Linked DNA regions of Pokkaliibacter sp. MBI-7. The protein of the gene in region 1 interacts with the protein of each later gene in a pairwise test. Links are inferred from orthologs where the notes say so. Each region holds a gene or a part of one and is shown on either strand. Other genes may lie near its edges.

Region 1 (8,010 bases):
CTGAAAGAACAACGTCTGTCCATGAGCAAGGCGGATCTGCGCCTGACGGACTTGATCCTTGAAGATATTGACCGCGCTGTCCATGCCAGTACCACGGAGCTGGCCGAATGGTCAGGCACCAGCACCCCAACAGTCACGCGCTTCTGTCGCAAACTGGGCTTCAGCAGCTTACGGGAATTCAAGGTACAGCTGGCCCAGGCACGTGCAGTGGGGGCGCGCTTCCTCAATGGGCAGGTGGCAGCGGGCAGCCACAGCGAAATCGCCGAGCAGATCATCCGTAGAGCCCAGCAGGCACTTGAGCATCAGCTGGGCCTGCTGAACGATGACTGTGTACAGCGATCGGTTGCTCTGTTACAGCAGGCCAAACGCATTGTCGCCTTCGGCAGTGGAGGCGGCTCTACCATCGCCGCGCAGGATATGCAGAACCGCCTGTTCCGACTGGGTCTGATGGTCAATGCCTATCAGGATGGTCAGATGCTGCAGATGGTCGCCGCGACCCTCAAGAAAGGTGACGTGCTGGTCGCCATTTCAACCACCGGCCGCTACACCGACTTGCACAACGCCTGCCGCATCGCTCATCAGTACGATGCACAGGTGATTGCCATTACCCGACCCCACTCTCCCCTCACTGAACACGCCGATATTGTGCTGGCAGTGGATATCCCCGAAGAGAAGCAGTTCGTCAACCAGCCGACACCTTCACGCTATGCACTGCTGGCGGTGATTGATGTGCTGGCGTCAGAGCTGTCATTGGCCCTGGGCGCACCGGCTCTGGAAAACATCCGTCGGATCAAGCATCAGCTAATTGCATACCGCGATCACGACGATGACAGTCAGCCATTGGGCGACTGACCGTATACGCTGCGGCAGAAAAGCAAAAAGCCGATGGAGTGAATCCACCGGCTTTTTGTATTGTGTGCTTCCGTACCCGTTAGCACGCCTGCTACCGGGTACGTTATTGGGAAGGTTACTTTATTGAGCGGGTTGATAGTGGTAGAGGCTCTGGCTTTCCTCTTCCATGTACAGGCACTTGAAGCCCTTATCGGCAGGCATCAGGGTGCAGCGCGCGGTGTAGGGCTCAGGCGCAGTCCACTCTGCATCACAGCTGTCGCGGTGAGTGGATTTTCCCTCGCTCATGACCATGGCACTGCCTTTCTGGGTCCATTTGTAGTCGATCTTGGACAGATCACACTGGCCAGCATCGTCTTTCATGACGTACGAACCCGTGCCATCAGCGCGAATCTCTTCGCTACCCACCATGTCGCCCTGAGCGCAGTCGAAGGTCTGATCATAAACGTTGAACTTGCCCACCGGAGAGATCGCTTTCTCTGGCTGCTCTTTGGTCAGTGTCATGGCGGTGTTCGCCAACAGGCCATCCTTGCTGAAGTCAGCGTTATAGCTGATGACAGCGGGCAGACGCAGCATGTGCGCCAGCGTCGCTTTCTGCACGCAGCCACTGCCCATCTCATTGGACATGGCATCAGTCACCATACCGGGAAGCTGATCAACCAGCTGAGCCACTTTCGGGTAGTTGAACGACAGGCTCTGCATGCCATTGGCATCGATGGTTTCCTTATCCAGCGTATCCACTGCCTTCTGTGCAGGCTCACCAGCGTAAGCAACAATGAACTTCCCTTTCACCCCAGCCTTGATTTTCAGACCGGGAGCAACGTCAGACAGATCAACATCAGCGATACTGCCGTCGGCCGGAATCTGCACCATGGCACCAAACGGAGAACTGCTCAGCATGGACAGCAGCATCTGCGGGTTCTCGGTGGCAATACTGAGCAGGAAGGAATACTTCTCAGGGATGGGGCTGTCTTTAGACATCACCAGATCGTAAAGGGAGAAACCTGCCCCTTTTACGCCCTGCAGCATCCCCGTCGCCATCCCCAGATAGGCGGGGCTGACACTGGCCATCTGCTGCTGAGCTTCAACCAGCTCAGGGCAGCTGAACTTGGCCTGAGTGAAAGCATTCCAAAGCTCGGTAGTAGCAGGTACCAGATTATTAACATCCAGCCCCAGACCGAAACCGACGATCTGGCCATTGGCATCCAGGGTGTGTGCAGGAATATGCCCGCGCAGTTTTTGCAGGCTGGCCAGAGTGGGCGCATTCTTGATTTCAAGCAGCAGCGGGCTGCTTTGTGTCATTTTGCCGTCTTTTTCTACCGCTGGCAGATAGCTCGACATCAGACGCGGCACCTGGCCTGCAAGGCCGGCCATTTCCTGACGGCATTCGGCAGTAAAGCGGGTTGCCACGGGGGAAGGCTTGCCACCATCCGTCAGGATGGCATTCAGTTCGCGTCCGAAACCGTTGCTGTCTGGCAACAGGATGCCTTCAGCCAGCCGCTTGATATTCAGCATCGCCACAGTAGAACCCGTCCATCCGTAGGTCTTGGACAATTCGGCGATTTCGCCACTGTCAGTCAGTGACTTCTGCGGCTTCACATAAGCCAGCCGTTGCAGCCTGGACTGCTCGGTATCCTTGAAATAGAACGCGGTCACTGTAGCAATGCCATTTTCGACACTCACCACCAGATCAGCCGTTTTGGCTTCGCCCTCAGGTGTCAAACGCCAGCGGGTAAATGTGTGGCCCTGAACGGTTTCCTGCTGTGCTTTCAGTCCACTCTTTTCAGAGGCTTCATTGAATGCCTTCCAGAAGGTTTCCTGGTTGGCCAGACTGATACGGATGACAGGTACAACGCCATCCATGTAGAGAGCTTGTGGTTTGCTGACATCGATACCGTAGTGATCAACCAGCTCACCGTAAGTGGTCATATTGCCGAACAGGTCAACAGCAAGGTATTTGATGAAACGGACGGTCGGATTGTCCTTCAACTCGCCCTTATCCATGTCCGCCAGCATTGAATCCAGGTCACCCTGCATGCCGCGGAAGATATCCATATTACGCAGGTACTCGAAGGCTTTGGCATCCGCAGTACCACCAGCGTAGAACACAGTATCGGCCGGTACGTAGTCGGTCATATTGACCTTGGCAGACATGGAAGTGGTATTCAGCCATCCTTGCTGCCAAGCCACACCCGCTCCCACTGCGACAGCGAGAACGCCGATACCTATCCATTTATTCATTACCACTACTCCTTTTGTTAGCTGACGGAGGCTGTACTGCGATGCCTTCACGCCCATTGACCGGCTCCACTGATGCAGGGCCTACAGAATGCAACGCAATATATATACAAACTTACAAACAATCCAGATTGCGCCGGAAGGGTGTGCTGATTATGGACAAGAGTCATCAACTTCACGAATCAGGTGGTTTCTGCAGATGTCGGCTAATAACAGCGCCCTCCCCCACACATTAGGGCAGATTGTTAGCTCCATCGCCCTCCTCGCCCACGCTAAGTAACTACATTGGAGTGTAGTGGCTCAATGATTTCGGACACTCAGTAAAGCGTTATTCTAACGCGCTCAGTGAGGTGTCTTGTTTATGAGCAAACGTCGTCAGCCCTTTACGCCAGAGTTCAAACTGGAGGCCATCGCGTTAGTGACCGAGAAAGGCTCTTCCGTAAGGGAAGCCTGTCTCATGAGCCGTCAACCGGAGAGACATCGTTATAAGCAGGCCCGGCAGATGCATGCGGTGGTGCCGAATCGTCTGGATCGTGCTTTTGATACCGTGCAGCCCAATCAGGTGTGGTGTGGCGATATCACCTACATATGGACGGGTGAGCAGTGGTCCTATCTTGCTGTTGTGATGGACCTTTATGCCCGTCGAGTGGTGGGCTGGGCGATGTCTGCCACTGTGGATACGACGCTGACCTTGCGGACCTGGCAGAATCAGTACGGGTGCCTTGACATAGGAGCGTCAATGCACCTATGGAGCGGCTCTTTCGCAGTGTGAAAAGTGAGTGGGTGCCGAAGTGTGGATACACCAGCCGGATCAGGCGACCAAGGATATCGGTGACTACCTGATGAGCTATTACAACGAACAGAGGCCTCATGGCCACAACGGTGGTTTAACCCCGGCGATGAGGGAAAAGATGCTAAGAAGCTATCCGGAAATAGCTGACCACTGCAGTTCCTGCTCTTTTCTCTCGTCACCGTCATCCAGCCAGTAACTAAGACTACTCTTCGCGCCCCAAATGAGCCTCTATCAGCCCTAATCGAAAGACCAGTAACTCACCAACATGGAGAGGTTGCCAAACTTCATTGGTGGTCAGAGGCATCGTCGCAATCATCGTCACTACATCATTGGGAGTGGTCTCTGTACCAAAATCGACGCTGAGATCAGCATCTGAGAGCACCGCCTGGCCAAAAGGTGCACGACGGGTGATCCAGTGCAGTTTGGTCGTGCAGTATACGTACAGACGCTCTGCATCGCTCAGCATCATGTTGAACACACCCAGACCGCGCAGCTGATCGCAGCACCGCCTGATCAGATCATTCAGTCTTTGCTGCTGTATTTCATCTGCCGGAGGCTGCGGAAACTGTTGTCTGATCTGCCCCAGCAACCAGCAGAATGCCTGTTCGCTGTCAGTAGTGCCGACAGGCTGGTAGATATCGACAGGCCAGCTGAAAACCTCTGCCGTCAGCTGCCCATTGTGCGCATAGGTCCAATGACGCCCCCACAGCTCACGACTGAAAGGATGTGTGTTCTCCAGACATACCTGCCCTACATTGGCCTGGCGGATATGACTGATGACAATATGGCTTTTGATCGGATGACGCTGCACCAGACGCGCAATCTCTGAGTTGACGCTGGGACCAGGGTCATGGAAGGTACGACACCCCTTGCCTTCATAGAACGCAATTCCCCAACCATCACGGTGGGGGCCTGTTCCCCCACCACGCTGCATCAAACCGGTAAAGCTGAAGCATATATCGGTTGGCACATTGGCACTCATGCCAAGCAATTCACACATTAGTACCCAACTCCGGGATGGAGGTTAAACAACCTGCTGATCTTCTGCCGCATCTTTGGCTTTCTTGCGCTTCATCAGCGCACGGAACGCCAGTATGCCACCTGCGACCAGGAACAGGTTAATACCGACAATGCTGCCAATCAGAATCCAGTTGGTGCCCTGCTCCTCTTCTATCGTTGCAGGAGGCTCTGGAGGCTGCTCTGGCGCTTTCACCTCTTCCCCTTTCTCATTGGTGATTTTTACACCACTGGGATCAGACACTTCTTTTTCCGCAGCGGCGGGAGAAGGAGAGGCGACCATGGGCTGCTCTATTGCCATGCCTGAAGCAACCTGTGTCTCGATGTTAGCCTTTTCGATCTTGGGCGCATTTTCAACAGCAAAATTTACTTCGACTGGCGGCGGAGAGAACGATATCGCCTTACCGTCCTGAAGCTGGCCATTGACCTCGGCTTTGATAGTGACATCGCCCTGCTGCTCTGGCTTCAGCTCAGCGACCCAGCGCTTCTCTTCCGGCATCCACACCATGTTGGCACTGGTTTGTTTGTTGTCCTTATCTGTCATGATCACCTTGACCTGACTGGCTTCCGGCTTGAGGGCATCCGTATCAGGTCTGGCCTCGACCACAATTTTCGCGTTGCCATCAGTGGTATCAGCTTTACCCTTCAACTCCAGTGGCGCATGAATGGTGATCGGCATCGATACCAGTCGACGGAAGGTCTTGCCATCCACCACTACTTTCAGCTCGTACTGCCCTGGCTGCGTGAGCATATCCAGCGGCTTGTCATATACGCCTTCAGGGAGTTGCAGATACTCAGTACCAATCTTGTAGATCTGCAATTGCGAGTCAGGGAACAGCACCCTCAGGCTGTTTTCCATGATCTGGTGAAAGGCAGGGATAACGATATTCTTGCCTTTCTCCTGGAACGAGAATTTCAGGTCAAGCTTCTCTCCAAGATAGGCCGATGCAGGCAAAGGCTCTACGTTCAGATTGAAATCACTCACGATGGTGACGCGATTTTGTGGATCGACATCTGCCTTCAGAGACCATTTTCCTTCTTCCGGCTTGCGCACGGTGACGATGTCGTACCCCTGGTCGTGATACCAGCGTACATTCGGGTCATGCTGGCTCATGGTGTAGGTTTTCTTGTCAGGCGTGGTCAGGGTCAGTGCCGGTGATGTTGGCACCCTGAACGCTAACAGCGTGAACTCCTGAATGGTGCGGTCCACATCAAAGGTATTACCTACCAGAGGTAGCTGCTCTGCAGGCGCGGCCGTTTCCAGAATACGTGCAAATATTCGTGCAAGGTCATCTGCACTGCGCGCTTCGGCAAACATGCCGCCGGTGCGCTTAGCCAGCAACGATAGCAGTTCTTTATCTGCTTGATCAGACAGTGCGATGGTGTGCACATGAAAGCCGGCTTTGGCCAGCTGCGGGAGAATAGAGTCGACAATTTCATTACGGGACGCCGCGTTTCTGGCTTTGTCCTGATCAAGATCGACCATACCATCTGACAGCAAAATAATATGCTGGGGAATGCTACCCTGCGTTTTGGCCGCGGCCGCCTGCTTCAAGGCGGCGGCAATATCCGTCCACTGATCACTACTAGTGATTCGATCAGCACTCTGTACCGCCGCCTTGCGCCAGGCCTCACTGACCATGCCATGCGCCATTAAGGTGTAGGGCTGATTACCAAAGTTCCAGAATCCAGCCTGGCTGCCTGAAGGAATCAGCTGTGCCAACAGCTGAACAGCAGGCACACGCAGATTGCTCGGATCGTTCTGCTTCATACTGCCGGACACATCGACCAGCAGCCGCACATCCGAGGGGGCAGCTATTGCACTTCCGACAGAGAATGCCAGACAAGCAGCAATAAGCCAGGAACAACAAGTACGTATAGCGCGCACATCCATCCCCACTAACATATCCATCCCATAAGAAAGGTGATCATGAAAGTAGTCTGTTACCAGACATTTCTTCTGGCTAACTTATAGCAAAGATGAATAGCAGCGCCTAGAGCATCAGAAAAAAAGCTCAAGCTACCGGCATTTATGATTATCAGACTTCATTGGATTGCTGAGAGTCTGTGATTTACACAGACTCTGCCTGCTGCCAGCGCTGTGTTTCAGCAACATTAAGATCAGCGAACAACTGACGCTCAAAGACATCTACAAGCCACTGTTGAATTGAGATACCAAAACGAAACTCGTAACAACGATAGGCGTGGCGATTTTTACCCGCACAATACTCGACATAGAGGAAAGTAGTCGCCCATGCCAATCCCCATGCATCCTTGCGCTTCCCTTCGGCGGTCCAGATTCGGAGCGCACAATTGTGCTCGCGGTGAAAAATCCATTGAGGAGAGGTAAAGGGAGCTGAAACAGGCGAACTCAGGTCGCTGCTGCAGGAGTCGAAATCGGTGGTGGGGGTATCTAGCATTTGAGGCTCCCATGGTTTTATGAGAGCTGACGTGAGAAAGGCCTGTTTGGTTGCCAGTTGGCCGCATCTCCCTTACGGGAGTCCACCTTGCCCAGGTTAGGCAGGTTGGCGAGGACGTCAGCCCTACTCTTGATGCATATAGCTATTATTAATTCAGTTTTCACATCGACCGAACAGCATCTAAATTTGAAAGAGATGTTTGAATCAGTCGATGAACGCGCGAAAGAATTTACCCAAAGCCCCAAGGCGTTTCAAGCACTCAACAAGAAATTATTGCGGAACATCACAAGTCAGTGATATCGACAATCAACAATTCCCAGTCGGCATCCACAGGCACCACTCTCTCACTGATAGCCAGCCGCTTCAGTTTAATGCGCCCAGTCTTGCTAGTTGCAGCTTTGCCACTAATGAGAGGATGCCAGTCGGGCAGCCCTCTTTTTTCTGCAACCCGTCGGTACGCACACGACGGATGCAGCCAGTTGACACTACGAACAAGCTCCGGCGTCATTTGTACACAATCTGGTACACGTGACAATCGGTCTTCATAGTGCATACAACCACCAGACTTGATGTCCAGCTCCTTGCAAGCAACCCGAGTATGGTAAATCTCACCGGTGTCCTCATCTTCAAGCTTGTGCAGGCAGCATTTACCACAACCATCGCACAATGCTTCCCACTCATCGTGGTTCAGCT
Region 2 (6,032 bases), on another replicon or contig:
GCTCAGTAAGATTAGCTGCTGCCTGAGGAGCAGGCGGCGTTGAAGCAGTAGTGGGTTGATAGGTCAGCCCCAGGCTTGAAATCAGCACGGATGACCTCGTAGCGAGTTAAACCTTAATATCCAGCAATGTTCCTAAGGTTGAATTTTGCGCTTCCAATACCTTGGCGCCAGCCTGAACCAAAACTTTTGCTTCAGGCAAGCTCAGCAAACCATCCTCAACCGAAGCAGAACCCTGATCGTTACTGAGGCCGTTGCCCGAGCTAGCGGAACTATCACTGACCGAACCTTGCGCAATCTGTGCCCCCGCCTGATCCAGCTGTGCCAGACCTCGCTGGATACCCAGTTGCCCATAGGTGAAAGTACTGCCCTGAATCTGCATTGAATATCACCTCATATTCTGAACAAATTTTAGCCAACACCGACTAAATGTAAAGGTTGCAGATTGAGGAAGGGTGCCGCGTTTTCTGTACTGACCTGCTCCAGCCATGGAATTCTGCCCAGGCACGGTGCAGGCATTGTTGCCTGAAGAGTTGCAATATTTTCCTGCTGATAAGGCATATCAGGATCTACATGGTTTACCACCCAGCCAGCCAGCATCAGACCTGCCTGGCGGATCGCGCTGACGGTCAGGCTGGCATGATTCAGACAACCGAGACGCAACCCGATAACCAGTACAACAGGCCAGGTATGCTGCACCACCCAGTCCGATAGCATCTGCCCCTGATTATTCAATGGCAGATGCCAGCCACCTGCACCCTCAATCAGAGTGAACTGTGCCTTTTGTGCCAGCACGGGCTGCAACGCCTGCTCCACCGACGTCACACTCAGATGCTGCCCATGCAGTTCAGCCGCGATATGAGGCGCAATGGCCTCGGGGAAACGCAACGGGTTATGCAGCGCGTAGTCCAGTTGCGGCCAGCTTTGCTGCTGCAGGCTCAGCGCATCACGATTGCGCCAGCCACCATCCTGTTGTTCGCAGCCAGAGGCAATGGGTTTGATACCCAGGGTTGTCAGCCCCATCTGACGCGCTCGCCAGAGCAACGCAGAGGACACCAGCGTCTTACCCGCATCGGTGTCAGTACCAGTAACAAAAAAAATCGACATGAACTCACCCGGTTGTCGTACGTAATAAAAACCAGTCAGAAATGCACTACAGTGGATTGCAGGGCTTCTGCAGATACGCATAGAACACATCATAGGTCACGGTCAGAGCATCACCGGAACACACTTGTTCATAGGCCTGCTCCAGCGCCTGCAGTCGCTGACGTCCCGCTAGCGCTCGGCCACGATGCACCTCTGCCGCATCAGTATGGCTGGCACCCAGCTGTTTCAGATCACGCATGACCTGCCTGGCACTGTCGTACAAGGCCACGCTGTCACGGGCCTGCCAGTGTTGATTTACCCAGTCATGACCAGCAGCCTGCTGCCAGCAAGCTAAACTGGCGAAGCGATTGACGTGTTCCTCCTGATCGACCGCTGCCCAGGCAGCTCGTAATTCCCACAAGGTACGGGGGCCCAACGTGGTCAGGCACAGCCAGCCTCCCGGCCTCAGTACGCGCCACACCTCGGCAAACATCCTTGCGGGATGATGACACCATTGCACTGCCAGACTGGAAACAACCGCATCAGCACAGCCCTCTTGCAGCGGCAGCGCTTCTGCATCCGCATTCACATAGGCGTCAGCAGATGCCAGATGACGCGCCTGCTGTAGCATTCCCTGGGCAATATCCAGTGCCAGCACCTGCAGCCCATCCGGCAAATGGCGGCTGACGTACCCTGTCCCGCAGCCCATATCAACTACCCGGCCAGACAAATGAGGCAAGCCCGCCAGCAAACGTCCTGCGATCTCCCGCTGCAGAACAGCTGCCTGATCATAGCCGGCAGCGGCACGGCTGAATTCACGGGCAATGTTCTGCTTATGCATGCGCACTCTTTCCCGATAAGTCCAGCCATGCGGTATCAGGCCAGTGCAGCAGATGCCCCTGATCTGGTAACACATCCACTACCGTCATCGCACCGTTAAGAACTTCGGCAATCTGCGAAGGTACCAGACCATCGCACGCCCCCAAATAGTGGCGCTGCGGTACCATGACCTCCGCCCAACGCTGGCAGCAGTCATCTGCCAGCCACTGTAACTGCCGAGACAGACTGATCAGCTCCTCGCTGCTCAGCCCAAGATGATAGTCACGTAACATGGCCAGCAAGGTTCTTCCTTGTGGATGAGACTGAGCTACCATACCGGCAAAGCGCCGAAGCGTCGGTAGAGGCTGCTGCTCCATGGCATCAATGAACTGATCAAACACATCAGGCGACATGCCCGGTGCATTTGCTGTGGCCACAAAGCTGGGGCTGGCGGCCAGCGTGACAGCCAGAGCAATACGTTCAGGCGCCTGCACAGCTGCCTCCATCAGCAGCCGACCACCCAGTGACCAGCCCAGCCAGTTTGCCCTTTCAGGTGCCTGAGCCAGTATGCTGTTGGCCGCCTCGGCCAACGTACCGGCATGACGGTCAGGTGAGAGAAGGTGCACAGTACCCTGTGGTGATAGCCGCTCTACTACACTGTGCCAGAGATGGTCAGGCATCGCCCAGCCATTGATCAGCACCCACTCAGTCATGATCGCTCACCTCTCGCCAGCTGCGTTCCAAGGCATGCAGCAGACGATCCAGTTGCTGATCGGTATGTGCTGCCGTCAGTGTGATACGCAGCCGAGACATGCCAGCAGGCACCGTAGGTGGACGGATTGCCGTGACCCAGATGCCCTGTTGCAGCAGGCTTGCAGAGAGCGCCATCGCCCGTGCCGCAGAGCCTACCAGCACAGGCTGAATGGCGGTCTGTGAGGGCATCAGTGTCAGCCCCATGACTTCAGCCTCATGACGAAAGCGTCTGATCAGATGCTGCAAATGCAGTCTTCGCTCAAGCTCCTGCTGCACAATACGCAGCGCCTGACGTCCTGCTGCCGCTACTGCGGGAGGCATTGCTGTGGTGTAGATATAGGGGCGGGCAAACTGAATCAGCGCCTCAATCAAGGTCTCGCTACCCGCGATAAAAGCACCGGCACAGCCCAATGCCTTACCCAGGGTTGCCATCAGTACAGGCACCTGCTGCTGATCAAGCTCACAGGCCTCAACTAATCCAGCACCGCGCGCTCCCAGAACCCCAAAGCCATGGGCATCATCCACCATCAACCAGGCTTGCTGGTCATGGCATAGCTGCGCCAGCTCATTCAATGGCGCGACATCACCATCCATACTGAAAACACCATCTGTCACCACCAGCTTGTGCGACTGCGTCGCCTTGCTCAGACGACTGGCCAGATTGTCGATGTCATTGTGCAGATAGCGCTGAAAGCGCGCGCCGCTGTTCAGGCCAGCGTCCAGCAGGGAGGCATGATTCAGGCGGTCTTCAAACACGGCAGACTGATCATCCAGCAGTGCACTGATGGCACCCAGATTGGCCATGTAGCCGGTAGAAAACAGCAGGGCTCGCTGTCGTCCGGTGAATACCGCCAGCTCTTCTTCCAGCGCATGATGCTCAGCACTATGACCGCTGACCAGATGAGAAGCGCCGCTACCAACACCATAACGCTGCACCGCCTCGATGGCGCTTTGCTTCAACCGTGGATCATTGGCCAGACCCAGATAGTCATTGCTGCAGAACGCCAGATAGCGCTGCCCCTCCAGCACGACCTCTGGTTGCTGTGCACCTTCCAGAGTCCTGCGCTGGCGATAGAGATGCTGCTGCTGACGCTCCTTCAGGCGAGCCTGCAGATTGAATGCATCCATCATGATTACTGCAGGGTAGCTGCGGCCTGTGCCTGAGGAGCACCGGCATCATGGTAGAGGCTGGCCTGCTGTTGCTGGCGTACCTGCTGCAACAATGCCTGTTCGTGCGCCTCATCAGATAACCCTTCACGGCTTTCAGGTGTGATCCCCAGTTTCCTGAACAGCACTTTGTCTGCATGCGCCTCTGGGTTAGGCGTAGTCAGCAGCTTTTCGCCATAGAAAATGGAATTGGCACCCGCCATGAAACACAGTGCCTGCACCTGCTCATTCATCTTTTCGCGCCCGGCCGACAGTCGCACATGTGAGCGTGGCATCAGGATCCGCGCTACCGCGATGGTGCGGATAAAGTCGAAGGGGTCCAGGTCTTCAACTTCTGCCAGAGGCGTACCCGCCACCTTGACCAGCATATTGATCGGCACACTTTCAGGATGATCAGGCATATTGGCCAGTACCCGCAGCAAGCCGATGCGATCCTGCAGACTTTCGCCCATCCCCATGATGCCGCCACAACAGACCTTCATACCGGCGTCGCGCACATGACTGAGGGTATCCAGTCGCTCCTGATAGGAACGGGTAGTGATGATGCTGTCATAGAACTCTGGCGAGGTATCGAGGTTGTGGTTGTAGTAATCCAGCCCGGCCTCCGCCAGCTCACCTGCCTGATCGCGATTGAGCGTGCCGAGTGTCATACAGGCCTCCAGCCCCATAGCTTTGACACCGCGCACCATCTCCAGCACGTAAGGCATGTCACGCTGGGTCGGATGTTTCCAGGCAGCCCCCATGCAGAAACGGCTGGCGCCGCTGTCCTTGGCTCTGGCGGCCTCCTCCAGTACCTTCTTCACTTCCATCAGTTTCTGTTTTTCCAGACCGGTGTCGTAATGCGCACTTTGCGGGCAGTACTTACAGTCTTCAGGGCAGGAACCGGTTTTGATCGACAACAGGGTGCTGACCTGCACCTGATTGGGATCAAAGTACTGACGATGGGTTGTTTGAGCCTGAAACAACAAATCATTGAAAGGCTGCTCAAACAGAGCGCGGACTTCGCCCTCGGTCCAATCATGGCGAATGACAGTGGTTGACATCGTGCAGTGCTCCGCAAAAGTAAACGTACTTGCCCCTGCACTGCAGGTCTGGTCAGCACGGCAGCGATTCCGCAGGGGCATCAGGAATACCGCCATCTTAATCAGCTCAGGGAATGAGTCAACCAATGAAAAACAACAAGGTTTACCTCAGATCGATTTTTAACCAGCTATTTTACCCATGCATCCTTTGCAGGAGTCATCCCCGCACCCCAGCAGGCTTGCTCTGTACTGGCTGTCAGCAGGATATGCCCTCCAACCGGCCTGCCTGTCTGGGCTGCGCCTTGCCTCTGGAGGCACAGAGTACAACGGGACTGTGCGGTCAGTGTCTGAAACAGGCGCCACTGTATAACCGGGTCTGGAGTCCATGGCGTTATGAAACGCCACTGCCATATCTGATTCGCCGCTGGAAATATCAGGCTGACTTCAGTGCAGGTCGGCTGCTGGCCAGCCTGATGCTAGGCGCCTGGCAGGAAGCAGAGCTGCAGCTTCCAGAGGTCTTGCTGCCGGTACCCATGCACCGCCAGCGTCTGCAGCAGCGCGGCTTCAATCACAGCCTGTGGCTCGCGCAGTATCTGTCCCGGCATTTGCAGATCAAGGTCGACACCCACTATCTGCAGCGCACGCAGGCCACTGCCACACAACAAGGCCTGAGTGCCCGGGCCCGGCGGCGCAATCTCCGCTCAGCCTTTGCGCTGCGCGGTAATCCCGGTTACCGTCATGTAGCCGTAATTGATGACGTCATGACGACCGGGGCGACCGCCAACGCCATTGCTGCACTGTTGCGCAGCCAGCAGATCACCCGACTGCAACTGTGGTGTCTGGCCCGGACGCCCCATCACTGACCGATAGCAACGATTTTCAGGCCCCGGCAATTTGCTTGAGCTGCAGCTCACCTCAAGGAGAACGCGGCACTATGCGCCCATACCGAATACCACTCGCACTATCAGGCTGGCTGTTGGTCCTGTGTCTCTGGCTGGTGCCCCAGCTGGTCAGCGCTCAGCCAGTCTTTGCCTGGCAGATTCGTTCCCAGACCGCCACGCTGTATCTGCTCGGCTCCCTGCATGCCTTCCCGCCGCAGGGCTATCCCCTGCCACAAGCGGTGGAAGCGGCATTTTCGCTGTCTGATTATCTGGTGGTAGAAATCAATCCCACCGACCTCCCCCTGCC

Evidence for each region.
Region 2: the proteins of QCD60_RS21040 (region 1) and bioB interact in binary tests that used the Escherichia coli proteins (3 or more experiments, as listed by UniProt). The link is inferred for Pokkaliibacter sp. MBI-7 from one-to-one orthologs.

What each region holds. Positions count from the first base shown.
Region 1 is NZ_JARVTG010000002.1:298,274-306,283, reverse strand. Bases 2,982-5,807 are described here. They hold QCD60_RS21040 (class II glutamine amidotransferase), read right to left. Parts: upstream 4,881-5,807; coding sequence 4,083-4,880; downstream 2,982-4,082. Other genes in these bases: QCD60_RS21035 (VWA domain-containing protein), read right to left, coding at 4,905-5,807; QCD60_RS21050 (hypothetical protein), read right to left, coding at 2,982-3,090. Outside these bases: QCD60_RS21055 (MurR/RpiR family transcriptional regulator), read left to right, coding at 1-852; more of QCD60_RS21050, read right to left, coding at 973-2,981; more of QCD60_RS21035, read right to left, coding at 5,808-6,791; QCD60_RS21030 (hypothetical protein), read right to left, coding at 6,970-7,317; QCD60_RS21025 (YcgN family cysteine cluster protein), read right to left, coding at 7,601-8,010.
Region 2 is NZ_JARVTG010000001.1:1,405,345-1,411,376, forward strand. Bases 2,828-5,724 are described here. They hold bioB (biotin synthase BioB), read right to left. Parts: upstream 4,866-5,724; coding sequence 3,789-4,865; downstream 2,828-3,788. Other genes in these bases: bioF (8-amino-7-oxononanoate synthase), read right to left, coding at 2,828-3,783; QCD60_RS06410 (ComF family protein), read left to right, coding at 4,991-5,707. Also shown: QCD60_RS06375 (putative metalloprotease CJM1_0395 family protein), read right to left, coding at 1-88; QCD60_RS06380 (hypothetical protein), read right to left, coding at 107-379; bioD (dethiobiotin synthase), read right to left, coding at 409-1,104; malonyl-ACP O-methyltransferase BioC, read right to left, coding at 1,151-1,924; QCD60_RS06395 (alpha/beta fold hydrolase), read right to left, coding at 1,917-2,615; more of bioF, read right to left, coding at 2,608-2,827; QCD60_RS06415 (TraB/GumN family protein), read left to right, coding at 5,779-6,032. UniProt on the Escherichia coli protein: Catalyzes the conversion of dethiobiotin (DTB) to biotin by the insertion of a sulfur atom into dethiobiotin via a radical-based mechanism.